2 regions of the Drancourtella sp. An12 genome follow, and region 2 is predicted to be linked to the other one. Evidence: a T-box and tRNA genes for the amino acid it is inferred to sense, from the RefSeq annotation. Region 2 holds a T-box; the other holds one or more tRNA genes.

Region 1 (15,187 bases), on a different contig from region 2:
CGGAACGCAGATCCGGATCAATGCCACTTCCAGAAGGACTCTCTTCTGTGTAGCGTACTTCAGCTGATTGCTCAGATCTGAAAAAATCCTGATATAACGCATCAAAGCGTCATTTTCTATCATCTGTGCTTCTTCTTTTAACTGTGCCAGATTTTCTGTTGAAACGTCAAGCACATCCTCCATATTATCAGAACTCTTTGCCAATAGCAAGTTTCTTAAATACCATGTGAAATCCGTGGTAAGCTGGGCAAGCTCTTTTCCCTCCATCACAAGATCGTTTACCGTCTGAAGCACGCCTTTGACATCCCGGTCAATCATTCTGCGCAGCAGGGCACTGTATACATCCGTGTCCACCGCTCCCAGAACACTGAGCACCTTATCGTAGGTAAGCTTCTCTCCGATATGAAAGGCAATGCACTGGTCCAGAAGACTCAGTGCATCCCTCATGGAACCGTCCGCCGCTTTCGCAATGTAGCGGATGGCCCGCTCCTCTACTTCCACCTCTTCTTTTTTCATCAGTTCATTCAGACGTGCTGCAATCGTATCAATCGTAATTCTTCTGAAATCATATCTCTGGCACCTTGACAGGATAGTGATCGGAATCTTGTGAACCTCGGTCGTCGCCAGAATAAAGATCACATATTCCGGCGGCTCCTCCAGCGTCTTTAAAAGCGCGTTGAACGCCCCGATGGAAAGCATATGGACCTCGTCGATGATGTAGACTTTATACCTGCCCTGAGCCGGCCGGTACTCGACTTCCTCCCGGATGCTCCGGATATTGTCAACACCATTGTTGGATGCCGCATCGATCTCCACTACGTTCATGTAAGTTCCCGCCGCGATATTTCTGCACATATCGCACTCTCCGCACGGGCTTCCGTCTACCGGATGCTCACAGTTGACCGCTCTTGCAAAGATCTTTGCCACCGTTGTCTTTCCCGTCCCTCTTGTCCCGCAGAACAGATAGGCATGTCCGATTCTTCCTGACTTGATCTGGTTTTTTAATGTAGTTACAATATGGTCCTGCCCCTTTACGTCTTCAAATTCTGCTGGTCGGAACTTCCTGTATAAGGCAGTATAAGACATAATTCATTCTCCTTGTCTGATTTTTCCTGATTCTTCCTCAATCTATTTGTCGCCAAAGCTGATTCCGATTGTACGTGCTTCGCTGATGATCTTCGCTTTCGGATCTACTGTCTTAAGCTTTCCGGCAACCTCTTTGAGCGGAACTTTACATGTCTCGCCCTCCTTGATGGCAACCATATAGCCGTACTCATGACGCAGAATCATCTCTGCCGCAGCCGCGCCAAGCCTTGTCGCAAGAACTCTGTCATACGGGCACGGGGATCCTCCTCTTTGTGTATGCCCCGGAACCGTAATACGGACTTCCTTGTCGCACTTGCTCTCGATCTTCTCTGCCAGTTCATAGGCAACGGACGGATATTTTGCTTTTTTCTTTTCCTGAAGTTCTTTTAATTTCTTCTTCGGAAGCTCAGCCTCCTCCTTGGCAATCGCTCCTTCAGCGACAGCAATGATCGTAAAGCGTTTTCCTGCCGCTGAACGCTTTTTGATATATTCTGCGATCACATTCAGATCATACGGAATCTCAGGAAGCAGAATAATGTCCGCTCCTCCGGCAATCCCTGCATGCAGCGTCACCCATCCTACTTTATGCCCCATTACTTCTATGATAAATACGCGGCTGTGGGATGTGGCTGTTGTATGAATCCGGTCAATCGTATCTGTCGCGATATCCACCGCACTCTGGAAACCAAACGTCATATCCGTACCCCAGAGATCATTGTCGATCGTCTTTGGCAGCGTAATTACATTTAATCCTTCTTCCCTCAACAGATTGGCTGTCTTATGAGTCCCATTTCCGCCAAGGATGACAAGGCAGTCCAGATTCAGTTTATGGTAGGTGTGCTTCATCGCCTCTACCTTGTCCACTCCGTCCTCACCGATTACTCTCATCTGTTTGAACGGCTGTCTGGAAGTACCAAGGATTGTACCTCCGCGTGTCAGAATACCGGAGAAATCCTTCTCGGTCATCATATCAAAAGTAGAATAAATCAATCCTTTATATCCATCTCTGAATCCGTAAATTTCCACATCTTTTACTTTGGCAAAAATCCCCTTTGCCACACCTCTCATTGCGGCATTGAGTGCCTGGCAGTCACCGCCGCTTGTCAGCATCCCGATTCTCAGCATATGCCCACGTCCTTTCTTTTCATACATTATAACTGTTCCGCCATACATCTGACCTCGTAAAACAGCATGGCCCGACAGTTCCCACATGTTTTTATTATATCTTATTTTTAGGGTGCTAACAACTGCGAAATGCGATATAATAGGAAAAGAGAGGCATATGCCCCCTCGGATTTTGAGAGATTTCACAAATTCAGAAAGACAAAGGAGATAGAGAATATGGAACGAAATGAACCTTGCTGGTGCGGAAGCGGCAAAAAATATAAGAAGTGTCATATGGCGATGGATGAAAAAATCGCTCTTCATGCCGAAAAGGGCGAAATCGTACCGGACCACTCCATGATCAAGACTCCGGAACAGATCGAAAAAATCCGGATCAGCGCCGACTTGAACACCGCTGTCCTCGATCATGTGGCCGCCCACATTCATGCGGGTATGAGCACGGCCGAAATAGATAAGCTCGTCTATGACTTCACAACAGAGCACGGCGGCATCCCTGCCCCGCTTGATTACCAGGGATTCCCAAAGAGTGTCTGCACTTCCATCAACAATGAAATCTGCCACGGAATTCCGGATGAATCCATCATCCTGCAGGAGGGCGATATTGTCAACGTGGACGTTTCCACCATTCTGGACGGATATTTTTCCGATGCTTCCAGAATGTTCTGCATCGGGGAAGTCAGCGAGCGTGCCAGACGTCTCGTACGTGTCACTGAAGAATGTGTGGAGCTCGGACTGAAAGAGGCAAAACCCTGGAATCATCTCGGCGATATCGCAGACGCTATCAACAGCCATGCGAAAGCAAACGGGTACTCCGTTGTGGAAGACATCGGAGGCCACGGCATCGGCCTGGAGTTCCACGAAGAGCCATGGGTCAGCTATGTCACACCAAAGGGAAGCGAGATGCTTCTCGTTCCTGGCATGATGTTTACCATCGAGCCAATGATCAACGAAGGAAGTCCGGATTTCTTTATCGATGAAGACAACGGATGGACTGTCTACACGGAAGACGACGGACTCTCTGCACAGATCGAATACATGGTGCTTATTACAGAAGACGGCGCCGAGGTACTGACGAAATAGCAATGTTCCGGGCAAAGAAAAGGCCGCCGCATCATCTTTACTTGATGATACGGCGGCCTTGCTTTTGAGCAATAAAAAAAGCGGGTGATGGGAATCGAACCCACGTATCCAGCTTGGAAGGCTGGTGTTCTACCATTGAACTACACCCGCGTATGCCCAAAGCCGGAATCGAACCAGCGACACGAGGATTTTCAGTCCTCTGCTCTACCAACTGAGCTATCTGGGCATTTGTCTTGTGCGCTTGGCACATGGACTATTATATGGGTTCCTCTTAGATTTGTCAACACTTTTTTTCAATTTTTCCAATTTATTTTTCGGAATTTTTTCTAATATATCTATTATATGTTCAATTTATCTTATCTAGTGTCATACTCTCCCACATAAATCATCCCATGCCGGTACACCATCCAGGTATCCATTACATCACCCTGCTCCCTGTCGTACGGTGCATCCACAAGTACATAACCGATCTGCCCGTCTTCCAGCTCATGAGGATACCCTTCTGTCGTGATCGATAACGTCAATGCCGCAATCGGATGGCCCGATCTGAGAATTGCAAACCGCGCAGCCCCCTGCGGAAGCATCAGCACGTACATTGCACCAATAATTACAACGAGGGCTATGATCGACAGCCAGAATTTTTTTGTCTTTATCGTACGTATCTTTTTCCTTCTTTTCATCTTCTACACCGCCATTTACAACTTCCCCCTTCTCTAATATTATAACAAAACGGGTCAGAGAGTCCTGAATTTTTTCTTAAAGATTCATTACATCTTGGGTAAAATTTCTGTTGTTTCAGATAAAATGCTTAATAGAATTGTTGCTTAGATGATATTACCTTGTATCCAAATGATAGTTATGATGTGCAGGCCGAAGCCTTGTTGCTTATCGGCCCGCAAAGATCAGTTATTTTTCAACCAAAGTTATGAAATTTCAGAAAGTCTGGATTTTGTTTTTTCAAGTTCACTTTCAAGGCGATTAACCCGAAGCTTAAGAATTTCTTTTTCATTATCAATTTTAACCGCCTCATCCAACTTTCTGCTCAAGTCGAGATGTCCTTCCGCAATAATCTGGATATTCCTGTTCGTCTCATTTTCCAAAGTCAGTTGAACATCTTTAACTATTTTCTCTACACCGGCTACACTTCTTTTGATGTCATTCAGCTCCTGGTTTACTCCGCCGACTTCACTTCTGACATCATTCAGTTCCTGGTTTACTCCGCCGACTTCACTTCTGACATCATTCAGTTCCTGCTTCACTCCATTTACTTCGCCTTTGACACCATCCAGTTCCTTTCTAACGCCGCCAAGTTCTTCTTCAACACATTTGAGCCTATATTCGATTGGATGAAATGTTTTTTCTATAATTCCACTGATTTGTTCAAAATCTTTTGGTTCTAACATATCTCTTTTCCTCCTCTCTCCCTGCCCATTTTGCTTTTGTTCTCTTATCATGCCATGCCCTTTCCGCATTGTCAAGTGCTCCGGCTGCTTTTCCACAAGGCATGTTTTTCACACACATTTTTTCAACATCCATCCCTTCATTCCGTCCCCGGACGTTGATAATCCGGTTCGAAAATGCTATGATAGGGAGGTACCCTGCCAGCAGGGAATTGAACGGAATCAAAGGATATGATCTTATGTTAAAAAAAGAGTTTCTGGAACGTTTTTCGATCAGCGAAGATGAATTTCGCGAGGCGGGACTTGATTGGGATGATCTGTGCTATATCGCAAAGGACTATGCCAAACGTCTTCCTGAGCTTCAGCGTATCCGGGACGAATTTCTACAGGAATTTATTAAAAATAAGGATCAGAGAACGGGACTTCATTCTTACCGTACCCGTGTGAAGACACCATGGCATCTTGTGGAGAAAATCATCCGGAAGCGCTGCGAAAACTATCTGAAATACCGTACGCTCACAAAAGAGAATTACATGAAGTTTGTCACTGACACGATCGGGTTCCGCGGACTGATCCTGTACCGCGAAGACTGGGTGATCTTCCATAAATATCTGATCCAGCATTTTGAAAACAATCCGGATCTTTATATCCACAACTGTATTTCTGATTATCACGCTGACAAAGACCGGTATATGGCCGAACCGCCAAAAGTGCACATGCGTCTGGGAGATTTCAGTGATATTTATTCCGACTGGATCTCCAGCGACAATATCTTCGACCGGAAGCATTACCGCTCTGTCCACTATATTTTGAAGTATCAGGGTGTATACATGGAAGTGCAGATCCGTACTCTTTTCGAGGAGGGATGGGGAGAGATCGACCATCACATTCTCTATCCTTATAAGAAAAGCGACCCGATGCTCACGGAATTTTCCGAGCTTTTAAACCGGCTTTCCGGAATGGGTGATGAAATGGCCTCTTTCTTTAAAAGGCTCTGTGATGTTTCAAGCGAAAATTTCAAGCCGAAACAGACGATTGTCAACCCAAGGCTGGACTATGAAAAGCCAAAAGAAAAGCTGAATGAAGTTGATTTGAGTTCGATACAGACAGTACAGGATGCCATTGACAGCATCGTAAAAGAATAAAGGAGGGATTCCCATGAATCAGAGACCACTGCCGGGCATTCCCGAGGCGATCAGCCAGTCTGCCGACCGCATGATGGAGCGTATCCAAAGCGGAAAGATCCGCAAACACCTGCTTGGAAGTACCTCTCACGTCCGTTACAGCACCATTGAGGATATCGAGTTGAATTCCTACTGCGATTTTGTAAAATCCAAGCTGTTTTTTGATATTATAAAACTGGAAGGAGCAGATCATCATGAATGATATCGAGACCATCTATACACAGTACGAAGATATCGTGGCCGAATTTTCCGAACAGGTCATCAAGAACCGTTACTCTTCGCTTTATAAAGAATGTATTGTATTTCTGGAAAGCCTTGGCATCCACGACAGCGTCCGGATCGATGAAACCATTCTAACCCATGCAGTCATGGATTATTTTACGGATATTTCACGCATGAAGGAATTTCACCATATGAGGCACATCAGTGAGCGGAAGGTGCTTGCCTATGAAACCTACTGGCTTCTTCGCCGGAAACCTTTTCAGGTAATGAAGACCGACGGCGAAGAGGAGTTCTGGGCTTTCCTCAACGAAAAATTCGCGTTTACACGGATCGCTTCTTTCCTGACACGCGACCAGAAATCCGTGATTCTGGATGAAGCATCCAAAAAAGCATTCCTCAACTTTCTGGATACCCTTTACTATTTTCTAAAATACAGAGACTATGATCCGAAAATGCTGGAGCTCGTCATTATGGGCTTTCAGGCAGGGCAGCTGATCCATTCATAGGGGCTGTCACTGCCTGAAAACGGCGTTTTTTCTTTACAATTCCACTTCCATATGATATGATAAAAAAATCTTAAAGCAGAAGGGAGAGAAGTGGATGTCGGCAAATCGTAAATAACAGGGCAATAAATTTTGTTTTCATCTGAAAGATGATGAGTTTTTTATTGTACTCTTTTTTACGATTGAAATCGGATCGCACTTCTCAGAAGAAAAGTGTTTTTTGCGCTGTCAGAAAGAGCATGTCCGCATACCGGAGATGCCTGGCGGCCGCATATCGGTACATGAGATAACTCGTCTTTCAGGAGTTATCTTTTTTTATTGCCCTGCACAGACAATGGAAAGCAACGAGAAATGTATTTGTGTAAGGGAGATAACTGACAATGAATCGTGAAAACAAAAAGAAAAAATACGAAAAAGGATATTATAAAACCCACCCGTGCAAGGACAGCTTCACCTGTAAGGTTTGCGGACGCCCGGTCGTTTCAGCAGGCGCAGGAACGGACCACCGCAACCACTGCCCGAACTGCCTGTCCAGCCTGCATGTGGACATCGAACCGGGAGACAGGGAATCTGACTGCGGAGGCATCATGGACCCGATCGCAGTCTGGACCCGCAAGAACGGCGAATGGGCCATCATCCACCGCTGCCGCCGATGCGGAAAGCTTTCATCCAACCGGATTGCCGCCGATGACAATCCAATGAAACTCATGTCCATCGCCATGAAGCCATTGTGTCTGCCGCCCTTCCCGCTGGAAAGGATTGAAGAACTGACACTCCTCATGGGTGGAGACGGAACGCTGTCCCGCAAATAGTTTTAATGTGTATAAGTTTTCATTTTTGCACAAATTATTCGTAATTATGCATATTTTTTTCAGAATAATTCATCTTGCTTTTCACATCAGATATTTTATACTGATAGTCAAAGAAATAACAAAGTAAACGCAAGGCGAAAGGGAGGTCTTACATATGCTTAGACTTAGAATGATGCGTGCACCTCAAAAATATGTACAGGGAAAAGATTCTCTGCTGCAATTCCACAAGGAAATGACCAGTCTTGGTGATAAGTGGCTGTTTATCTGCTCCAGAAGCGGATATAAGATGGCTCACGACAAGATCGAAAAAAGTTTTGAAGGGACATCCGACGTCCGCCAGTACGAAATCTTCGGCGGAGTTTCAAGTACAGGGGAGATCGAAAAAATGCGGGAAATCGTCAGAGAAAACCATCTGAATGTCGTCGTCGGTGTGGGCGGCGGTTCCGCAATTGACACAGCAAAAGCGACAGCACACTACGAAAAGCTTCCTGTCGTTATTGTACCAACCGTTGTAGCGACAGACGCTCCATGCACCGGTCTTTCTGTTATCTACAATGATGATGAAACATTCAACAGTTATCTGTTCTATCCAAAGAACCCGGAAGCCGTCATTGTAGACAGTGCCATCATCGCTAATGCGCCGGTCAGATTCCTGGTTGCCGGCATGGGCGATGCCCTCGGAACTTATTTTGAAGCACGCGCATGCGAGCGCACAGACGCTCCGAGCCTGGAATCCGGCGGAATTACCCAGTCAGCCATGGCTCTCTGCCGGCTCTGTTATGACACACTGAAAGAATACGGGGCTTCTGCAAAAAAGGCATGCGAATGCAATGTGGTAACTCCGGCACTGGAAGCCATTATCGAAGCCAATGTTTACCTCTCCGGTGTCGGTGCCGACAACGGAGGGCTTGCCGTTGCCCACTCTTTCTATAACGGTCTTACCGCACTTGGCGGCCACAGCGCTCCGCATGGAAACTGCGTTGCTTTTGGCACCCTCGTACAGCTTGTTCTGGAACGGGCATCTAAAGAAGAATTCAAGGAAGTACAGAATTTCTGTATGGAAGTCGGCCTTCCTGTTACACTGGAAGAAATCGGTATCACCAAAGACGAAGAGATCCGCATTATCGCCGAGAAATCCTGTGTAGAAGGTGAATCCATCCACAACATGGTAGCGGACGTCACTCCGGATCAGCTCTACGCAGCTATCGTTGCAGCGGACGCTCTTGGAAAAGAGGCACTTGCGGAAAAGGAAAAATAAGTTCATATCCTACCTTTAAACAGCCGTCCGGCAAGAATGATGCCTCTAGATATTCCCATATTACAAAGCGGCAGGCGTGGTTCATATGAATCGCGCCTGCCGCTGTATTATGCCCATTAAAAGAAACATTCATCATCGTTACAAATTCTCTTCCGCCAGCGTTTTTAGTTCCTCTGCAATCTCATGATTGCCCGTCTTTTCAGCCAACGGAAGAAAAATTTCCATGGTTTCAGCTGCCCGTTTTTTTCTTTGTTCCTCATCGATCCATTCAATCGTCTTCATATTATGAAGACGCTCGGCGAGCCGGAGCAAGGTGACCTGTTCCAAAAGATCTGTCTCCATATCCGCTTCTTCCGCTGCTTTTGCTTCAATCAGATCAGCTGTTTTCTCCGGAAGATATTTCCTTAATTCTTTCATTGTGGCTTCTGTCTTTTTCAATGCATCGCAAAATAAGCCTGCGAGAATGGTTTCAGGCTCCGCCTCCATATCCGCAAGTAAAAGCGCAGTGTGGAGCGGGTGTGTGATATATTCATCACCTGAATATCGTTTCATTCCTTGATAAATCTGGCATGCATAAAGATACATCTGCTCAAGCTTTCCCACATCTTCTTGTGGATTCAATGTCAAAACCCTCTCTTTTAATTTTTCAAACAGCATTTGTTTTTCAGCATGTTCCTCTGGTCTTCCAGTCATTCCCTCGTTCATATTTTTTCCTCCTAACTGTTTCATACTCATAACCATGGCTCGCAGTAAGGCCGGGCAGTAACCAAACTCTTTTTTGAATGCTTTCGTAAATCCATTGTGAGATTCCCAGCCATATTTTACAGCTGTATCCACAATCTTCGCTCCATTCCGTATATCCCCGGACGCCCTTCGGAGTTTTTCACTTTTTACATATTCCATCACTGAAACTCCAGTCTCCTGCCGGAAGATTCTTGAAAAATGATATTCTGAATATCCAACCGTCCCAGCGATCTTTGCCACTGTCAGCACTTCATCAATATGCTTTTCGATATACTCCTTACTTTTCCGAATAATGGTTCCTGCTTCCATATACCTCACTCCTATTGTTTCTTCCACGTGGTACATTTAGTATAGGACGCACCAAATAAAATTGCTGTTCCAAATCTGCTGTTTTTTATATTCACTATTCATTTTTATGTCCATGATGGTGATGTTTTCCCTGTCCGCTTCCTCCGGTTCCGGTACTTGTCTGTGTGTCACCATCCGCTTCCAGTTCCCGGATCCTCTCATAAAGTTCTCTCATGGTCATATTGGCCGCTTCCTCCGTCGTTATGTCGGGATCCAGCTCCTTCAATTCCAGATATGCTCTGTATTTGCCATATCCAAGTCCTGCTTCTTCCGCTTCTTGCGCTTCGCTTTCTGTCGCATGGCAGCAGTCGATATTGTGCTGTGTCTGTTCCAGTTCTTCCACAAATGCCATCATATCCTGACTCTGCTTGTTTTCTCCTATAACAACCACAGATAAAATTTCATTCTGATTCAAAAGTGCCGCAATCTGCTCATTTTGTAGAATTTCATCCACCGCCTCATCATAATCCATAAATCGGAGGTTTAATTCCCCGGCCAGTCTTTCCCCGTCTTCATTTTTCCCTTCCAGAGAAAGCACTCTACCAAAGCGGTTGACTTCCATTTCCAGCGAAGGATTCACTTCGATCTGAATCGCCGCTGTCGGAAGGAAAAAGCTCCAGTATCCCCCTGCAATCAGAAAAATCACCAGACATGCCGCCACCGGGATCCAGGTACGGTAGGAACGAATTCTCTTTTTCTTGTATCCATCTGTTTTTTCTCTAAGAAACTGTTTTGTGCGTTCTTTCAGCTCTTCGTCTGCGTGAATCTGATCAAACGCTTCTTTTATTCTCTTATCCGTACTCCTCACCTCCAAGCTTTTCCTTTAACAGTGCCCGCGCACGTGTCAGCATCGTGTAAACCGTATTGGTTTTCTTCCCGAGAATTTTCCCGATTTCTTCCGCTGTATATCCCTCATAATAATGCAGATAGACCGCATCTTTATATTTTCCCGGAAGAGACAGCACTGCCTCCAGCACTTCTCTGTGGTCCTGACGGTTCGGAGCCGGCATCTCCAGGAGTGAATCCAGCGAGACCGTCCTGCTCCTGAAAAAGCTTCTGCGCAGATCCTTGCAGGCATTTACTGTCACCCGGATCAGCCAGGCTTTTTCATGTTCTTCATTTTCAAACGGCATGGAACGAAGGACATATTTCAGAAAAACCGTCTGAAATATGTCCTCGGTATCAGCACTATTCTGCAGGTGGATCAGGCAGATTCTTCTGACCATATCCGAATACCTTTCAATCGCCCTGTTTACCTCTCGTTCACTTTGCATACATGTTTACCTGTTTCGTCCTCCCCTGCATCCACTGTTCTGGTGGTGCATATGGTGTCCTTCTGCATTATTGCAGATTTTATTCTGATAATTGTCACAGACACCATCATGATCGGAATCTGTATAACAGGTTCCCGTTCCTGCACAGTCACCTGTATTGTTATGATGGTTCGGACATACCGAGCTGTTTACACAGATCCCATTGTTCCAGCCGGCTGAAGTCTCCTGTCTGTTTCCGGCCTTTACAGCCCCGGATGCAGCCACCGATACTCCGATTACTGCCGCCAGAATTCCTGCTACAATTTTCTTCATCTCAATCCCTCCTTTGTCTTTCATCTCTAATACGATTCAAAGGAGTGTTTCCATTCATTTTTTTCAAATTTTTTTCAAATCTTTTAAAATCGGTTCCAGATAACTTCTGTCTGTCCAGTCACATTGTTTCCCGTCCGCACTCATCAGCGCTTTCATCCACGGCTCGTAGGTGTCCGGATCCTTTTTGGCTACCGTTTTTTTCAACATCCTGCACAGGGTCCGGTCTTTCCATGTCATTTTCTCTTCATCCCACATTCCTCTTCCGTAATAAAGAGGGATGGATGCGAGTTCTCCCTTCAAATTTACCGTTTTTACTTCCTCAAGTGCTTTTTCATCGTACGGAGATGCCCCGACCGCAAACACCATAACCTGTTTTTCTTTCAGTCTGTCAAAGTGTTTCCGCAGAAACGAAATGCCCGCTATGCCGGATGCATAAATGCCTCCGCATAAAATAATTACGTCATACCGGATGACTTCACCGATTTCGGCCTGTTTCACTTCCACCGCCTCAAAGCCTGTCGCCTCTTTGATCCATCCGGCATATTTTCTGGCCGCTCCATATTTTGATTGATACAAGATAATTCCTCTGCCCATAATCATCCCTCACTGAACACTATCCCTGCTGGTTTCCGTTTCTCTTGTTTTCAAGTGTCTCTTTCAGAAAAATCTGATACGCCTTTTCCTGCTGCTCAAAAATTTCCTCTGTCGAAATGCCCGGTGTTGTCATACAGAAGATTGTCCCAATGCCGATCGTATAAATCAACATATGCAGATGAAGCTTCTTTACTTCTTCCCTGCTGATTTTCAGCCCGTCTGCAATAAATCCGGAGGTCTGGGGATCTGTTTCTTTCTGATACAGTTCATCCAGAGAGGAAACTCCTTCTCTCCGGTGCAGAATGAACAGCTTAAATATATTCGGCTCCTCTTTTGCAAGCTGTACATACGCTCTGCCTGTGCTGGCAAAGAGATCTGACGGGTCAATATGCGCCGCTGCAAATTCCCGCACAAACTCCAACGCCCGGCCTGTCACATCAGCCTTCAGTCCATCCATATTTCTACAGTAACTGTAGATCGGCTGCACAGAGCAGCCGATCTTTTCCGCAATATTCTTGACCAGTACATGCTCCATTCCGTCATTTCTTGCAATTTCAAACGCCGCTTCCACGACCATCTCTTTTGTAATTCTCTGTTTCGGCATCTTTTTCTCCATAAAAAAATAGTTATATAAATTATTTATATAACTATTTTATATTCACTATGTTACTAATGTCAATATCAATCTCTGCTTTTTATCCCAGTATCACGTTTCCCACAAAAACCAGGGTGATGACCGCCACCACAAACAGAGCGTACAGGATTTTTCCTTACTGTTCTTTGAATCCTTTTGTCAGAGGGATCAGACATAACAAAAGAATGATTCCTGCCAGACCAATTGCAATTCCTGCAATCATATTGCTCCATACCATCGTCAGACACATGCCTACGCCAAGCGTCAATGCTCCAATAATTCCAAGCAGAACCGTTCCGATTGTTTTTCCCGACAGATGGATCGGCGCTTTATTTTCCATTTTTCTCCATACCAGCATCATGATCAGAAGCACAAGGGCTCCAATTGTGCCCATTACAACTCCCGGCTGAAACGCATTCCACTCCGGTATCAATGCCATGCACATTCCAAGGGCAAAAAAGATTCCCCCGATAGTTCCCAAAATCATTGCTACAAAACTACTTTTCTTCATGCTATACTCTCTCCTTTTTCTTCATTGCTTTCATCTGCCGTTCTTTCTGTTCTTCTGCAAGTCTGGCTTTCGCCTCTTCAATTGACTCCCCGTCTTTTGTCAGGAACTGATCCACAAAAGAATCCGAGATTTTTGTAAATCCTCCTACAGCACCATCCTCAATCTTCTTGTAGCTGCCTACAACTCCGTCTTCAATTTTCTTGTAGCCGCCCACAACCTTCTCGGCTATTTTCTGATTTACTTTTACAAGTTTTGACTTTGCCACTATTCTTTCCTCCTTCATTTATCTTTATCTGATGGTATAAGGTTACAGCCCAAATGTTGGAGAAAGATTGCTGTTTTGTTTGCGAAATATTAAAAACAGCCGCCAGATCCAAAAAAATCTACCCGGCGGCACATAAAAAAAGAAGAAGCTTTTCATTATAGCTTCTCCCAAAAAACAATATTATTCTATTTTATTGAGCGAAAAACAAATTTCCCAGCGGATTCATCATGATCAATCAGCTTCTTTGACTTCAAATTAGCAAAGACTTTTTCCTGGAATGAATCTGCATCTAAATAGTTTTTCCCGTCATGTATGTCTTTCACTACGCCTACTTCAGGTATCATCTCTATATCAATAAAATGTTCCAAATATTGGCTGATGTCATCGAGATGAATGAAATGACTGCCAACTGGAAAACCATGTTCTATGTTAAATTCCTCATACTCTTTTATAAATGTCTTGTGCTCCGGTAATTGAATCTTTGTAAAAGTAGTTTCATTCAACGAATAATATGCCAAGTGGTAGAGTCCATGAACAAACAACGCAACACGTCTGCCTAACTTATAATGAAGAGTATCGAAGAAAATCTCTTCCTGCACCCAGTTCGATCTTGCAACGGTATAGCATAATTCAATTAAACAGTTTGAAATTTCAGAAGCATCTTCGTAGTACAATGCCAAAAGATAACGAGTAAAAGAAAGATCAAATTTACTTTGTTTCTTTGCCATAAATTTCAGAAGTTGTTTTTCAGCCTCACGCCCTGCTTCTTGATCTTTCCAGTATTTGGCATACATCATGTTGTAATGTCCTTTATAATATCCGTTATCTGAGATCCCCGGAGAAACCGGCATACTTTTCTACGAGTTTTAAATCATTGGCCGCAAAAGCCAGAATTATGTTAACCAGGCCGCCAGATTGATCTTGTGTAGTATTCAGACAATTATTCCATATCATTCCAATTCTATTCCCTTGAAACAATCCATTCAGCATAAAAGTCATATCGCCGCTTTCACAAGCAAGCTTAATTCCAAGAAAAATAAAATCTTTATACATTTGTCTATAAAACAATTTAAAACAGTTTTCCATCGGGTAGAACAGTAATCCGCTTTTTAATTCGTTATAATTTTCCCTGCACTGTTCTTTCTTTTCAGCTATAGTTTTATTCTCTAATGCATCTATACAAATATGCTGTATCACCATCTTCTCGAAAACCTGTATTTCCCTTTCCCGTGACCGGACACCGGCTCTATTATTTCTGCCCTCAGCAGTTTAGCAAGCATCTTGGATGCACTTGAATTCTGAAGTCCAAGCAGTTCACCAACTGCGGTTCGCCCAAAAATCATATCAAAACCGAACTTGTCATACACTCTATAAATATGAGAAATTGTCTTTTCCGAAAAATCTGTCGCTTTCACCGCAATCAGACTTTCAATGTCTACTTTCGAACTCTGAATGTCTCCTTTCCCTTCTCCAATGTCTACTTTTTGCATCTTCCAAAGTCCACTTATATGCAAATATCGGTTATGAAGTTCATTTTTTTCATTCAGAAGCAGATTCCTTAAAAACAATTCCAGATACTCTGTTGTTCTCGTATTGCCCTCGCCAAAGATATGAATCTGCCATAATCTTGAGACAAATACCGCCAGATGATGGATAATCTCATTCATCGAAAGGCCTTTATAACTGAACTCTCTCTCCTGAGAAAAATCATATTCCAGTGTAGCCCTTAACTCAGAGGCGCTTCCATATAAGACCGTTCCCCCGTCCAGAACCCACTCTTAATACGTTTATCCATGCGCATTCTCCGATACAAGCTCTGCTTTACAACATTGTAC
Region 2 (15,187 bases):
ATTTTTGAGCATGTGAGTGTGCTTTTGGATACGGACTGGAGGACGGGGCTGATTGGTCGGAATGGGACCGGAAAGACGACGTTTTTGAAGCTGTTATCGGGTGCGTATCCGTACCGGGGAAGGATCCGCATGTCGGAGACGGCGGAGTATTTTCCGGTGGATATCCGGGATGTGAGGAAGTCTTCTTTGGAGGTCCTGGAGGAAATTGATCCGGATTATGAGTTCTGGAGAGTTTTAAGAGAGATGGAATGGATGGGAATGGATTCGGCCATCCTGGAGCGGCCTTATGGGACGCTTAGTCCGGGAGAGCGGATCCGGCTACAGCTTGCGGTGCTGTTTGCCAAGGAGCATGCGTTCCTTCTGATTGATGAGCCGACAAATCATCTGGATGAGGAGGGGAGGCAGATGCTGGCCTCTTATCTGAGCAGGAAGAAGGGATTCCTTCTTGTTTCCCATGACCGGAGGCTTCTGGATGCCTGTACGGATCATACGATGGCGATTGAGCGCAGCAGCATCCGGATCTACAAGGGAAGTTTCCAGACATGGCAGAGAGAAAAGAGTCTGCGGGATCAGGCGGAGTTGGAGCAGAATCAGAAGCTGAAAAAGGAGATCCGCCATCTGGAGGCGGCGGCAAGGGAGGCCGGAAGATGGGCAGGTAATAAGGAGAAAGAAAAGATCGGTCATAAAGTGGGAGGACTGAAGCCGGACCGGGGTGCAATCGGCCATAAGGCGGCGAAGATGATGAAGCGGTCCAAGGTGCTGGAGCACCGGATGGAGAAGGCGGCTAAAGAAAAGGCAGGGCTTTTAAAGGACATCGAGACGGTGGAGGAACTGAAAATGTTTCCACTGGATTATGAGAAGGAGCGTCTTGTTTCCGTGGAAGGGATTTCGTTTGCCCGCGGGGACCGTCAGATTTTGAAAGACTTTTCGTTGGAAATCCGGCGGGGAGACCGGATTGCTTTGAAAGGGCCGAATGGCTGCGGGAAGACGACGATTCTGAAGCTGACTGCAGGGATCTATCAGCCGGATGAGGGAAGAATTCAGACCGGAAGCGGCCTGAAGATTTCGGTTGTCAGCCAGGATTCTTCTGAAATGAGAGGAACGCTGGCGGAGCTGGAAGAGGAGGCGGGACTTGATAAAACGCTGTTCCGGGCTGTTTTGAGGAAGCTTGATTTTTCCAGAGACCAGTTTGACAAGCGTCTGGAGGAGTACAGCGAGGGTCAGCGTAAAAAGGTGCTTCTTGCAAAGAGCCTCTGCGAGCCGTCCCATCTATATATCTGGGACGAGCCGTTAAACTACATTGATATATTCACAAGAATTCAGATTGAGAATCTGATTCTTGAGCGGAAACCATCCATGATCTTTGTAGAACACGACAGTGTATTTACCGAACGGATTGCAAAGAGCGCTGTACGTTTCGAAAAAGATCCTCAAAGCGCCGGATTTAAAGCAGTTTTCGAGAGTTCCGGACTTGACAAAGAGCAGGGGGATGTTTAAAATAAAGAAGATACAGTAAAGGCTGTGAATGTGTCAGTAGGATATCTGATCTCCGACAGAGAGAAGGAGCCGCAGGCTGGAAGCTCCTTTCGATTTGACAGATATGCCGAATTTCCCACAGGAGCTGCATTTCTGAACAGAGAGTAAGAAATGACGTGTAGTGCACGTTACGCATACAAGAGAGCCTGCCTTTTGACGGCAGGAATCAGGGTGGTACCGCGGATTGATTCTCCGTCCCTTTTTGGGGCGGAGTTTTTTTGTTTACCGGAAAGGAGTGGACTTTCCTGAATACGAAAAGCCTTCTGTTCGGTACAGGCTGCCTTGGTTGATGAGTAAAGGAGGAAAATCATGAAAGAAAAGCTTCAGAGCATCAGAGAAGAAGCATTAAAGCAGATCCAGTCTGCAGATGTGCCGGAAAAATTAAATGATGTACGTGTCAGGTTTTTAGGTAAAAAAGGAGAACTGACAGCAGTTCTCAAAGGAATGAAAGATGTAGCGGCAGAAGAACGTCCGAAAGTCGGACAGATGGTCAATGAAGTCCGCCAGGAAATCGAAGGTATTCTGGATGAGACAAAGAAAAAGATGGATGCAAAGATCCGGGAAGAAAAATTAAAAGCTGAAGTGATCGATGTTACGCTTCCATCCAAAAAGAATGTAGTGGGACACCGTCATCCGAACACTATTGCCCAGGAAGAGGTAGAGCGGATCTTCATCGGTATGGGATATGAAGTAGTCGAAGGACCGGAGATCGAATACGATCTCTATAACTTTGAGAAGCTCAACATCCCGGCAGATCATCCGGCAAAAGATGAACAGGATACATTCTATATCAATAAGGATATCGTGCTCAGAACCCAGACTTCCCCGGTACAGGCTCGTGTCATGGAGCAGGGGAAACTTCCTATCCGTATGATCTCTCCTGGACGGGTATTTCGTTCTGACGAGGTGGATGCAACGCATTCTCCGTCTTTCCATCAGATCGAAGGACTTGTAGTAGATAAAAATATTTCTTTTGCGGATCTGAAAGGAACGCTGGAAGTTTTCGCAAAAGAGCTGTTCGGACCGGAGACAAAGACAAAATTCCGTCCGCATCATTTCCCGTTCACAGAGCCAAGCGCCGAGGTGGATGTGACATGCTTCAAATGTGGCGGAAAGGGCTGCCGTTTCTGTAAGGGATCCGGATGGATCGAGATCCTTGGCTGCGGAATGGTACACCCGCACGTGCTGGAAATGTGCGGAATTGACCCGGATGAATATACCGGTTTCGCATTCGGTGTAGGGCTTGAGAGAATTGCCCTTCTGAAATATGAGATCGACGACATGAGACTGCTGTACGAAAACGACATCAGATTCTTAAAGCAGTTCTAGGATAAGGGAGGAAAAAAGATCATGAATACATCATTATCATGGATTAAAGCATATGTCCCGGATCTGGACGTGACAGAGCAGGAATACACAGACGCCATGACACTGTCCGGTACCAAGGTGGAGGGATATGAAAAGATGGATGAAGATCTGGACAAGATCGTGGTAGGGCAGATTGAGAAGATCGAAAAGCATCCGGATGCGGATAAGCTTGTAATCTGCCAGGTGAATATCGGAAGCGAGACAATTCAGATCGTAACCGGAGCACCGAATGTGGAAGAAGGACAGAAAATTCCGGTTGTTCTCGTGGGAGGCCGTGTAGCAGGCGGACACGACGGAAGTAAAACGAAAGGCGGAATTGAAATCAAGGCCGGAAAACTGCGCGGAGTGGACAGCTACGGCATGATGTGCTCCATCGAAGAGCTTGGTTCTACAAAAGAAATGTATCCGGAAGCACCGGAAAACGGAATCTATATTTTCCCGGATGATGTGGAAGTCGGTGCAGACGCCATTGAAGTACTTGGACTTCATGATGCGGTATTTGAATATGAAGTCACATCCAACCGTGTGGACTGCTTCAGCGTGATCGGAATCGCAAGAGAAGCAGCGGCGACATTCGGAAAGAGCTTCCATCCGCCGGTTGTTAAAGAGACCGGAAATGAGGAGAATGCTTCTGACTATATCAAAGTGACTGTCAAGAATCAGGATCTTTGCTCCAGATACTGCGCAAGAGTCGTAAAAAATATTAAAATCGGACCGTCTCCAAAGTGGATGCAGAGAAGACTTGCATCTGTCGGAATCCGCCCGATCAACAATCTTGTTGATATCACAAACTACGTGATGGAAGAATACGGACAGCCGATGCACGCTTACGATCTGGATACCATCGCAGGAAAAGAAATCATTGTCAGAAATGCAGAAGACGGTGAGACATTCACGACACTGGACGGTCAGGAGAGACACCTTGACAAAGACGTACTGATGATCTGCGACGGCGAAAAATCCATCGGAATCGCCGGAATCATGGGAGGCGAAAATTCCATGATCACAGATCACGTGCACACTGTTCTGTTTGAGGCAGCATGCTTTGACGGGACAAATATCCGTAAGTCCAGCAAACGTGTAGGACTGCGTACCGATGCATCCGGAAAATTTGAAAAAGGACTGGATCCGAACAATGCAAAGGCAGCGATCGACCGTGCATGCCAACTCGTAGAAGAGATGGGCGCAGGTGAAGTAGTCGGAGGAACTGTAGATGTATATGGAAAGGTAAAAGAGCCTGTTCGTGTTCCGTTTGATGCAGATGCCATCAACCGTCTTCTTGGAACAGATATTTCTAAAGAAGAGATGATCGGATACCTTGCAAAAGTAGAACTTGCCTACGATGAAGAGACAAACGAAATCGTGGCTCCGACCTTCCGCCATGACATTTTCCGCCTTGCGGACCTGGCAGAGGAAGTGGCAAGATTTTACGGCTATGACAATATTCCGACTACCCTTCCGAAGGGAGAAGCGACAACAGGAAAGCTTTCCTTCAAGCAGAGAATCGAAGCTTCCGCAAGAGAAATCGCGGAGTTCTGCGGATTCAGCCAGGGTATGACATATTCCTTCGAGAGTCCGAAAGTATTTGATAAACTCCTGCTTCCTAAGGATGCACCGGAACGTCAGGCAATCCAGATTTCCAATCCGCTTGGAGAGGACTACAGCATTATGCGTACCATTTCCCTGAACGGAATGCTGACTTCCCTTGCAACGAACTATAACCGGAGAAACAAAGATGTAAGACTCTATGAGCTTGGAAATATTTATCTTCCGAAATCACTGCCGCTTACCGAACTTCCGGAAGAGAGGATGCAGTTTACACTTGGAATGTACGGAGAAGGCGATTTCTTCAGCATGAAAGGTGTTGTGGAAGAATTCTTTGAAAAGATCGGCATGCGCAAAAAAGAACAGTACGATCCGAACGCGGGCAAATCCTTCCTGCATCCGGGACGTCAGGCAAATATTGTTTATGAAGGAACCGTTGTCGGTTATCTTGGAGAAGTTCATCCGGAAGTTGCGGACAATTATGGCATTGGCGGACGTGCATACGTTGCAGTCATCGATATGCCGGAAGTGGTTGCACGCGCAACATTTGACCGGAAATACAGCGGAATCGCAAAATTCCCGGCTGTGACAAGAGATATCAGTATGGTAGTTCCAAAAGAGATCCTTGCAGGGCAGATCGAGGCGATGATTGAGCAGAGAGGCGGAGACATTCTGGAAAGCTACAATCTGTTTGACCTTTATGAAGGCGCTCAGATCAAAGAAGGATACAAATCCATCGCATATTCGATTGTATTCCGTGCGAAAGACAGAACACTTGAGGAATCAGACGTGACGAAAGCCATGAAAAAGATTCTCAACGGTCTGGAGAGCATGGGCATCGAACTGAGACAGTAAAGAGGAATCGTCATCATGATGAAAAAAGAAGACTTTTATTTTGAACTGCCGCAGGAACTGATCGCGCAGGACCCGCTGGAGGACCGCTCCGGCTCGAGACTCCTTGTCCTTGACAAGGAGTCCGGTGAGATTGAGCACAGAACCTTCCGGGACATCAAAGAGTATCTGGAGCCGGGAGACTGTCTGGTGATCAATGATACCAAAGTCATTCCGGCCCGGCTGATCGGGTCCAAAGTGGGAACAAATGCAAAGATCGAGATTCTGCTTTTAAAGAGAAAAGAAAATGACATCTGGGAAACCCTTGTAAAACCCGGAAAAAAGGCAAAGCCCGGGACGAAAATCAGCTTTGGCGAAGGGCTTCTCATCGGAGAAGTGCTGGACGTGGTGGATGAAGGAAACCGCCTGATTCAGTTTTCCTACGAAGGAATCTTTGAGGAGATTCTGGATCAGCTTGGACAGATGCCGCTCCCGCCGTATATCACCCATCAGCTGGAGGATAAAAACCGCTATCAGACCGTGTATGCAAAACACAGCGGATCCGCGGCAGCTCCGACGGCAGGCCTGCATTTCACGCCGGAGCTTCTGGAAGAAATCAAAGAAAGCGGTGTCGAGATCGCTCATGTGACACTTCATGTCGGGCTTGGCACCTTCCGCCCGGTGAAAGTGGAGAATATTCAGGAACACCATATGCACTCGGAGTTTTACCGGATTGAGGCTTCTGAAGCAGAAAAGATCAATCGTGCAAAACGGGAAGGACACCGGGTGATCTGTGTCGGAACGACAAGCTGCCGCACGGTGGAGTCGGCGGCAAAACCTGACGGAACACTCTCAGAATGCAGCGGATGGACAGAGATTTTCATCTATCCGGGATATCGATTTAAAGTACTGGACTGCCTTCTGACGAATTTCCATCTCCCGGAATCGACTCTGATTATGCTGGTCAGCGCACTGGCAGGAAGGGAGCATGTGCTTCATGCATATGAGGAAGCAGTAAAAGAACGCTACCGTTTCTTCAGCTTTGGGGATGCCATGCTGATCCGGTAACAGACAGTATAAAAAAAGAAAACTGGAAGCAGAAATCTATGGGCTTTGGATTCTGCTTCCAGTTTTTTTCTTTTGAGGGTTGGAAGGTTTATGTTTGGTTTCATAGTTAAATAACTATTACAATACATACTATACCGGAAAAATATGAAAGGAATGTGTACGCCGGATAAAAGGATTCTTAAAAAACGAAAGAAACTCTTAAAAAAGTCTTTACGATCCGGAAATACTATCTGGATATAGTAAAACCACGGCCTCCAACGTAGTTGACGTTGTCGATGACAGTAAAAGCAGTAGGATCAATCGTATAAATCATCTTTTTTACATCGTTGATCTTCCGGTACGGCAGAATGGTAAGGATCACCTTGGATGGATCCAGATGATATCCGCCCTCTGCCTGAAGGAAAGTCAGACCAAGATCAAAGGTATGAAGAAGTTCCTGACGGATCTTTTCATGCTCGGAAGAAAAAATCAGAAGCTGGACTTCTGAACGGCCGTAGGTGATGACCTTATTAACCATGATACTGGTAACAAGTATGACAATAATTCCGTAAACTGTCTGAAGAAGTGGCTTTGAGACTGCCTGCAGAAGAATCACGGTGCAGTCGCACACATACATGACAACAGAGACAGGAATGCGAAACTTCTTATTGAGAACAACACCGAGAATGTCAAATCCGCCGCTGGAACCATTTGCCCGCAGGATAATGCCACTTCCGATTCCAAGAAGACATCCGGCAAGAAGGCTGCTCAGAAAAGGATCCTGAGATAACGGAAGAAACAGGTCGATCTGGGAGAAGACATCCAGAAGGACCGGAAACAGGAAAGTCATAATCAATGTTTTAAAAATGAATTCCTTCCCGGCAAACAGCCATCCGACAAGAAACAAAAGGATATTGATACAAAGTACAATCGCAGACAGAGGGAGCGGAAGCAGGTTCTGCAGAATAACAGACAGACCTGTCACACCTCCTGCCACAAAATTCTGAGGCAGTACGAAGAGACCAAATGCGGCAGCCGTCATGGTGCCTCCTACTACGATCAGGAGATAAGACAAGAGTTTTTTCTTCATAATATAGTACCTCCAGGGATTTGATAAGTTTCGATCTGTACTATATGGTACAATCTGAAAGCACGGAACGTCAAGTTAATGCGTTGAACTGAAAAAAGCTCCCGGGCAGGACTGTAACTGCCGGAGAGCTTTTTGAAAGCGGAGATGGTGGGAGTCGAACCCACGCGCCCTTGCGGACCTATCGCATTTCGAGTGCGACCTCTTACGACCACTTGAGTACATCTCCATAGTCGCTGATAGAATCAGCTTATATATTATATCAAAAGATCTATAAAAAGAAAAGAGAAAATCCGGAAAAAAATCAACTTGCCTTTTGTAGAAAGACAACTGTCTTTGTATGCGAGAAAAAGACAAGTGAGATTAAAATGTTTGTCAGAGACGGAAAAAATGCTTGAAATTTTACAAAGGAGGGAGTATTATTAAGATAGAAATTAGGCAGTTTGTCAAAAGAACGGAGGAATTCAAAAATGAGCGATAACATGATGTGGGCATTGGTAAAAGAGAAACCGGAAGCAGGTTTATGGATGAAAAGAGTACCGATTCCGGAAGTAGGACCAAATGATGTAAAGATCAAAATCCACAAAACGGCTATCTGCGGTACAGACGTACATATTTATCAGTGGAATGAATGGGCACAGCATACGATTCCGATCGGACTGACAGCAGGTCATGAGTATGTCGGAGAAGTCGTAGAAGTAGGTCCTGGAGTACAGGGATTCAAGATCGGAGATCTCGTATCCGGTGAAGGACATATCACATGCGGCAAATGCCGGAACTGCCTGGAAGGACACAAGGAAAACTGCAAAGATGCAAAAGGTGTTGGCGTTAACAGAAATGGTGCATTTGCAGAATATCTTGTAATTCCGGCTTCCAATGTATGGCCGTGCAATCCGAATATCCCGGAAGAGATGTATGCGATTTTTGATCCGTTCGGAAACGCTACACATACAGCTCTTTCCTATGATATGCTGGGAGAGGATGTTCTGATTACAGGCGCAGGCCCGATCGGAATTATGGCAGCGGCAATCGCAAAATTTGCAGGAGCAAGACACGTTGTTGTTACAGACCTGAACCAGTATCGCCTGGATCTTGCAACAAAACTTGGGGCAACAAGAACAGTAAACTTAAAAGAAGAAAAACTGACAGACGTCATGAAAGAAATTGGTATGACAGAGGGGTTTGACGTAGGTCTTGAAATGTCCGGAAGCCCGGCAGGACTTTCTGATATGATTCACAATATGAAACACGGCGGAAAGATCGCGCTTCTCGGACTTCAGGGAACAGAAACGAAAGTCGATCTGGAGACAGTAATCTTCAATGGTCTGAATATCCGCGGTATCTATGGAAGAAAAGTATGGGATACCTGGTACAAGATGTCCACAATGCTTCAGGCAGGACTTGATATTTCCCCGATCATTACACACCGCTTCGACATCAAAGATTACGAAAAAGGATTCGAGGCAATGATCTCCGGAAATTCAGGAAAAGTAGTACTTGACTGGTCTCATATCAATGACTAGGCAAGCGATCGAAAATAAGAAAGGAAGATAGATTCAAATGGCACGTAAAAATGATATTTTAAGCATTTATACAAAAACAGTAGATGAAATCAAAGAAGCAGGCCTTTTCAAAGGGGAAGCTCCGATCTGCTCTCCTCAGGGAGCAAAAGTAGTTCTGGAAGATGGAAAAGAGTACCTCAACATGTGTGCAAACAACTATCTGGGACTTGGTAACAACCAGAGACTGATCGACGCTGCAAAGCGTACTTATGATGAAAGAGGATTCGGTGTTGCTTCAGTACGTTTCATCTGCGGAACACAGGACATTCATAAACAGCTGGAGAAAAAGATCTCTGATTTCCTTGGAACAGACGATACTATCCTTTACTCCTCCTGCTTTGATGCAAACGGCGGTCTGTTTGAGACAATTCTGAAAGCAGAAGACGCAGTCATCAGTGATGAACTGAACCATGCTTCCATTATCGATGGAGTACGTCTCTGCAAAGCAAAGAGATATCGTTACAAAAACAATGATATGGAAGATCTGGAAGCAAAATTAAAAGAGGCAGATGAAGCCGGAGCAAGAATCAAACTGATCGCTACAGACGGTGTATTCTCCATGGACGGTATCATCGCAAACCTGAAAGGTATCTGTGATCTTGCTGACAAATACAATGCACTTGTTATGGTAGATGACAGCCACGCAGTTGGATTTGTAGGCAAAAAAGGCCGTGGTACAGCAGAATACTGTGGAGTAGAAGGCCGTGTAGATATTATCACGGGAACACTTGGAAAAGCCCTGGGCGGAGCATCAGGCGGATACACATCCGGACGTCAGGAAATTATTGACCTGCTTCGTCAGCAGAGCCGTCCGTATCTGTTCTCCAACTCTCTTGCACCGGCAATTGTCGGAGCAAGCATGGAACTGTTTGATATGTTAAGCGAAAGCACAGAACTCCGTGACCATCTGGAGGAAGTTACTACTTACTACCGCCAGAAACTGGATGAAAATGGATTTGACGTTATTCCGGGAACACATCCATGTGTGCCGGTTATGATCTACGATGAGAAGACAGCTGCTGAATTCGCTAAGAGAATGATGGAAAAAGGTGTTTATGTCGTAGCATTCTCCTATCCGGTAGTACCGAAGGGAAAAGCAAGAATCCGTACACAGGTATGTGCAAGCCATACAAAAGAAGATATCGATTTCATCGTAAAATGCTTCATCGAAGTGCGTGAAGAAATGGGACTGAACAAATAACATTATATTGTGTAGCCATGATAGCAGAAAGACGCCGGAAGGCGTCTTTTTGCATGAAAAGAAAAGTACGGTCCGGGTCAATGTAAAATCTTGGAGAAAGATATTGCTTTTCTGCGGAAAAGGAGTATAATGATTAAGATTTCATAAAAATTATATAAAATTTTTTTGTTTACGCAGGAGGAATCATGAATATCATTATTGTAGGAGCTGGAAAAGTAGGAACAACAATTGCAGACCAGCTTAGCTCTGAAAATCATAATATTACGATTATTGACCTGAATCAAAAGAAAGTGGAAGAGGCGGAAGAAGAGTTTGATGCGATGGGGATTGTGGGAAACGGTGCCAGCCATCAGGTACAGGTGGAGGCCGGTGTCATGGATGCGGAACTTCTGATCGCAGTTACCGGTTCAGACGAATTGAATCTTCTTTGCTGCCTGATCGCGAAGAAGACGGGAAAGTGCCAGACAATCGCGAGAGTAAGAAATCCGATTTACAGCAAGGAAGTAAACTTCATCAAGCGCCAGATGGGCCTGTCGGTTGTTATCAATCCGGAGCTGACGGCCGCTCAGGAGATTTCCCAGCTGCTTCGTCTTCCGTACGCCAAGAAGGTTGATACATTTGCAAGAGGAAGGGTGGAAATGATCAAATTCCGGATGAATCCGGAACTCCATATGGATGGACTTCAGGTCGCGGATATTATTTCCAAAATGAAGTGTGACATTATGATCTGCGGCGTGGAGAGACAGGGACAGGTTGTGATCCCGAACGGAGATTTTGTTCTGAAGAACAACGATATGGTATCCATGATGGCAGTGCCGAAGGAGACGGCAAAGTTCTTCCGCAAAATGGGGATTCCGACCCATCAGGCAAAAAGTACACTGATTGTAGGCGGGGGCACGATAGCATACTATCTTGCAAAGCAGCTTCTCGAAATGAGGGTGGATGTCAGAATTATAGAACAGAATAAAGAGCGGTGTGAGATGCTCAGTGAACAGCTGCCGGAAGCTACGATTCTTCAGGGAGACGGAACTGACAAGGAATTTCTCCTGGAAGAGGGTCTGATGCATGCGGATTCCTTTGTGGCGCTGACCAATATGGATGAGGAAAACCTGATGCTTGCACTGCTTGCACGAAAATACTCGAACGCAAAACTGATTGCCAAGGTCAACCGGATTCACTTCGAGGAAGTAGTGGATGAACTGGATATTGACAGCGTTATCTATCCGAAAAACCTTGCGGCGGATCACATTGTCCGCTATACAAGAGCGATGCAGAATTCCCTTGGAAGCAATGTGGAGACTCTTTACAAAATCCTGGACGGACAGGCGGAAGCGCTGGAGTTTGTCATCCGGGAAGATTCCAGTGTCACAAATCAGAGGCTTATGGATCTTCCGTTAAAGGATCATCTGCTTGTATGTTATATCAGCAGATATGGAAAACTGAAGATGGCCCGTGGACAGGACATGCTGAAAGTAGGGGATTCCGTGATTATCGTGACAACTCACAAGGGTCTTCACGACATTGCGGATATTCTGAAATATTAATGAGAGACCAGACGGGGAAAAGGAGTAAAGACTATGAATTATTCTATGGTAATGTATATCGTAGGGTGGATACTGAATTTTGAAGCAGCGTTTATGCTTCCTTCCTGTCTTGTGGCGGTGATTTATCAGGAAAAATGCGGAATTTCTTTTTTGATTACAATGGCAGCTGCACTGGTAATCGGAATACCGCTGACGGTTCGGAAACCCAAAAACAAAGACTTCCATTCCAGGGAAGGATTTGCCAGCGTTGCCCTTGGATGGATTGTACTGAGCATCGTGGGGGCGGTACCATTTGTGATAAGCGGAGTGATTCCAAATCCGGTGGAAGCGTTGTTTGAGGCAGTATCCGGATTTACAACCACCGGATCCAGCGTTCTGACGAATGTGGAGGTAGTGCCGCGCTGTATTCTCTTTTGGAGAAGTTTTACCCACTGGATCGGCGGAATGGGAGTACTCGTTTTCATTATGGCGATTCTGCCGCTGAGCGGAGGAAAAAATATCAATCTGATGCGGGCGGAAAGTCCGGGACCGTCCGTCACAAAAATGACTTCCAAAATCAAGAGTACGGCAAAAGTTCTGTATCAGATCTATATTGTCATGACAATCATTCAGATCATACTTCTTCTGATCGGGAAGATGCCTTTGTTTGACGCACTTACCATCACATTTGGAACGGCCGGGACCGGCGGCTTTGGAATTAAGAACGACAGTCTTGCCGGATATTCGCCGTATCTGCAGTATGTAGTGACAACTTTCATGATTTTGTTCGGTGTTAATTTTAATTTTTATTTCCTTCTGCTTCTGAAAAAACCGATAGAAGCATTAAAAAGCGAGGAGGTCAGATGGTATTTTGGGATCATTGCGGCGGCCGTGCTTGTGATCTTTTTGTATATCCGGTCTTCCTATCCGACCGCAGAAGAGGCTTTCCGGCATTCTGCTTTTCAGGTGGGATCTATTATTACAACGACCGGGTATGCAACGACAGACTTTAACCTCTGGGCACAGGTGCCCCGGACCATTCTGGTCATGCTGATGTTTGTAGGGGCATGTGCGGGAAGTACCGGAGGAGGAATCAAGGTATCCCGTATTCTGATTCTCGGAAAGACCATCAGAAAAGAACTGAACCAGCTTGTACATCCTACCGGAGTCAAGAAACTTCAGATGGACGGACGGCTGATTTCACACGAAGTACTCAGGGCTGCAAATGTCTATATGATTATTTATATTCTGATTTTTGCGTTTTCGGTACTGCTGGTTGGAATTGATGATTTCGATCTGGTAACAAATTTTACAGCAGTAGCAACGACATTAAATAATGTCGGCCCTGGACTTGAAATGGTCGGGCCGACAGGAAATTTCAGTGCGTTCAGCAATGGAACGACACTCGTTATGATCTTTGACATGCTCGCCGGAAGGCTGGAACTGTTTCCGCTTCTTTTATTATTCCATCCGGGAGCATGGAAAAAGTTTTGATTACATATCAGGAAAGTGGATAGAACGGGCAGAGGGTTTTCAGACACTGTCCGTTTTCTTCATGGAAAGAACAGCGGATGCTGCAGGAAACCGGGAGTTCCACCTGAAAATGCTCTTTTGTAAATTCTACTGCACTTAAAATAGCAAGGAATGAATCCCGTTTGCAGCATCTTGGACCGCCGTGAGTTCCAATGTTTTCCAGAGACCTGGAGGTCATTTGATTGGAAAGCCCCCAGGAAGTACCGGCAAGAGGAGTTGTCTTTGAGAGGATGGAGCAGTATATTCCAGTGCTGACTCCGGCACCGCAGCATCCCCAGAAGCCGCAGACACCGCCAGGCACCTGTTTGCCACGTTCTTCCATTAAAGAGAGTGCTTCCTCAAGATCGATACTGCCTCCACAGTTTTTATAAGCGGTCAGAAGGGCGGAGCCGACGAGGATATGGTGTTCAGGTCCATGCATATAGATAAAAGGATTCTGCATGAGCTGCTGTGCGATCTGAATCGGATCTTTCAGATCCGTGGAAAGGCAGAAGTCCCGGATGGCTTCAAGTCCCTTTGCTTCGTGACAGGAATCGCAGACAAAATGTCCATCTTCACAGCAGGCATTGGATAAAAACGTCTGATGACAGATGGAACATTCCATTTCCTTTGCGTGTTCTGTATAAATCAATTCTTTGCCGCAGATTAAGCAGGCGTTTGGATTCCGTTTCATGTGTTTATTCTCCCTGGTTTTCATTTTTACATTTAAAATCCACAGGATGCCAGAAGCATATCGATCGCATCCAGAAGAGAAGCTTTTTCTTCCGGAAGGCGTCCCTGGATGGTATAGGTATTGAGGACGGTAGTGTCATGGAACATGCAGTCTTTGACGGTCAGATTTTCCAGCATGATCCGTTCCTCCCAGAGCATCTCGGCATCGTTCATCATGTCGAAGTGCCCTTTCTTTGCATCCTTATAAAGCGGGGTGTCCGGCCAGAGTTTCAGCTTCAGACACCAGATATCCGCCGGGTGCAGCTGGTTTAGCAGCCGGGCGGTGGCAAGGGCATGGTGGACGGAAAAACGGCGCCCGCCAAGTCCAAGAATAATGGTGACATAATATTCGATTCCCACAGCCTCCAGCCTTCGAAGCTGTACAAGCATATCCATGGAGGTGACTCCTTTATTCTGCTCAAGCAGGATGGAATCACTTCCGCTTTCCAGTCCGATGTGGAGGGTGGAAAGTCCCATCTTATGGAGCATCCGAAGCTCTTCATCCGTTTTCCGTGCAATGTCGTCTATGCGGGAATACATGGAAAATTCGTGAATATTCGGCATATACTGATCTGTCATATCAAAAATCTGGCAAAGCTTCTGATAATCGAGAACAAAGGCGTTTTCTCCCAGCAGAAAGAGCCGGTACGCATCCGGGCGGAAACGGCCCAGGATCTGCATGTTCCGCCGGATCTGTTCCATGGAATGAATCTGGAACGGGTCCTTTGCAAAGTCGCAGAACCGGCATTTCGCGTGGCTGCATCCAAGGGCAACCTCCAAGGCCGCGCAGTCCTGTTCGCTTGGCGGCAGATAGATCGTATCGTGCGTATAGATGGAGGCGAATAATTCTTCATTGGTCATCATAAGACACCCCTTTCTTTTCGAAAGATTATACGGTAAGTGTGTGCAGAGCTTCAAAAAATCCCGGATAGGAGACATCGACACACTGTTCTTCCAGAATCGTTGTTTCCCCTTCAGAGGCAAGTCCTGCCACAGCAAATGCCATGGCGATACGGTGGTCCATGTAAGGGTGGATTTCGGCACCGTGGAGCGGTTTCCCGCCCTGAATAATCATGCCGTCGTCGGTTGGAGTGACATCTGCGCCCATGGCCTTCAGATTTTCCGTTACGGTCCGGATCCGGTCGGTTTCTTTCACTTTCAGCTCTGCCGCATCGCGGATGATGGTCTGGCCCTTGGCAAATGCGGCAAGGACGGCGATCATCGGAATTTCATCGATCAGCGT

The links. The T-box of region 2 lies ahead of pheS (phenylalanine--tRNA ligase subunit alpha). A T-box ahead of a tRNA ligase gene usually reads a tRNA of that ligase, here a tRNA-Phe.
Region 1: it has a tRNA-Phe gene. The T-box ahead of pheS (phenylalanine--tRNA ligase subunit alpha) is inferred to sense a tRNA for this amino acid. The anticodon was not compared.

Annotation. Positions count from the first base shown of each region.
Region 1 covers NZ_NFLO01000015.1:14,239-29,425, forward strand. Annotated here, with positions in the region: gene dnaX (DNA polymerase III subunit gamma/tau) at 1-1,086, opposite strand, end outside; gene B5E64_RS12490 (ATP-dependent 6-phosphofructokinase) at 1,129-2,211, opposite strand; gene B5E64_RS12495 (methionyl aminopeptidase) at 2,428-3,291, shown strand; tRNA gene B5E64_RS12500 (tRNA-Gly) at 3,371-3,441, opposite strand; tRNA gene B5E64_RS12505 (tRNA-Phe) at 3,445-3,517, opposite strand; gene B5E64_RS12510 (hypothetical protein) at 3,648-3,971, opposite strand; gene B5E64_RS12515 (hypothetical protein) at 4,215-4,694, opposite strand; gene B5E64_RS18065 (hypothetical protein) at 4,672-4,827, opposite strand; gene B5E64_RS12520 (GTP pyrophosphokinase) at 4,931-5,836, shown strand; gene B5E64_RS12525 (hypothetical protein) at 5,850-6,077, shown strand; gene B5E64_RS12530 (hypothetical protein) at 6,070-6,603, shown strand; gene B5E64_RS12535 (RNHCP domain-containing protein) at 6,981-7,412, shown strand; gene B5E64_RS12540 (glycerol dehydrogenase) at 7,567-8,670, shown strand; gene B5E64_RS12545 (AraC family transcriptional regulator) at 8,809-9,723, opposite strand; gene B5E64_RS12550 (hypothetical protein) at 9,818-10,570, opposite strand; gene B5E64_RS12555 (RNA polymerase sigma factor) at 10,554-11,036, opposite strand; gene B5E64_RS12560 (hypothetical protein) at 11,043-11,348, opposite strand; gene B5E64_RS12565 (flavodoxin domain-containing protein) at 11,412-11,942, opposite strand; gene B5E64_RS12570 (TetR/AcrR family transcriptional regulator) at 11,962-12,546, opposite strand; gene B5E64_RS12575 (hypothetical protein) at 12,713-13,087, opposite strand; gene B5E64_RS12580 (hypothetical protein) at 13,089-13,352, opposite strand; gene B5E64_RS12585 (hypothetical protein) at 13,538-14,149, opposite strand; gene B5E64_RS12590 (hypothetical protein) at 14,175-14,552, opposite strand; gene B5E64_RS12595 (hypothetical protein) at 14,546-15,019, opposite strand.
Region 2 covers NZ_NFLO01000003.1:205,109-220,295, reverse strand. Annotated here, with positions in the region: gene abc-f (ribosomal protection-like ABC-F family protein) at 1-1,497, shown strand, start outside; T-box leader at 1,513-1,739, shown strand; gene pheS (phenylalanine--tRNA ligase subunit alpha) at 1,846-2,865, shown strand; gene pheT (phenylalanine--tRNA ligase subunit beta) at 2,887-5,304, shown strand; gene queA (tRNA preQ1(34) S-adenosylmethionine ribosyltransferase-isomerase QueA) at 5,323-6,348, shown strand; gene B5E64_RS05105 (YitT family protein) at 6,575-7,417, opposite strand; tRNA gene B5E64_RS05100 (tRNA-Ser) at 7,557-7,643, opposite strand; gene tdh (L-threonine 3-dehydrogenase) at 7,900-8,937, shown strand; gene B5E64_RS05090 (glycine C-acetyltransferase) at 8,975-10,177, shown strand; gene trkA (Trk system potassium transporter TrkA) at 10,363-11,721, shown strand; gene B5E64_RS05080 (TrkH family potassium uptake protein) at 11,755-13,194, shown strand; gene B5E64_RS05075 (DUF5714 domain-containing protein) at 13,202-13,906, opposite strand; gene B5E64_RS05070 (radical SAM protein) at 13,939-14,808, opposite strand; gene aroA (3-phosphoshikimate 1-carboxyvinyltransferase) at 14,834-15,187, opposite strand, start outside.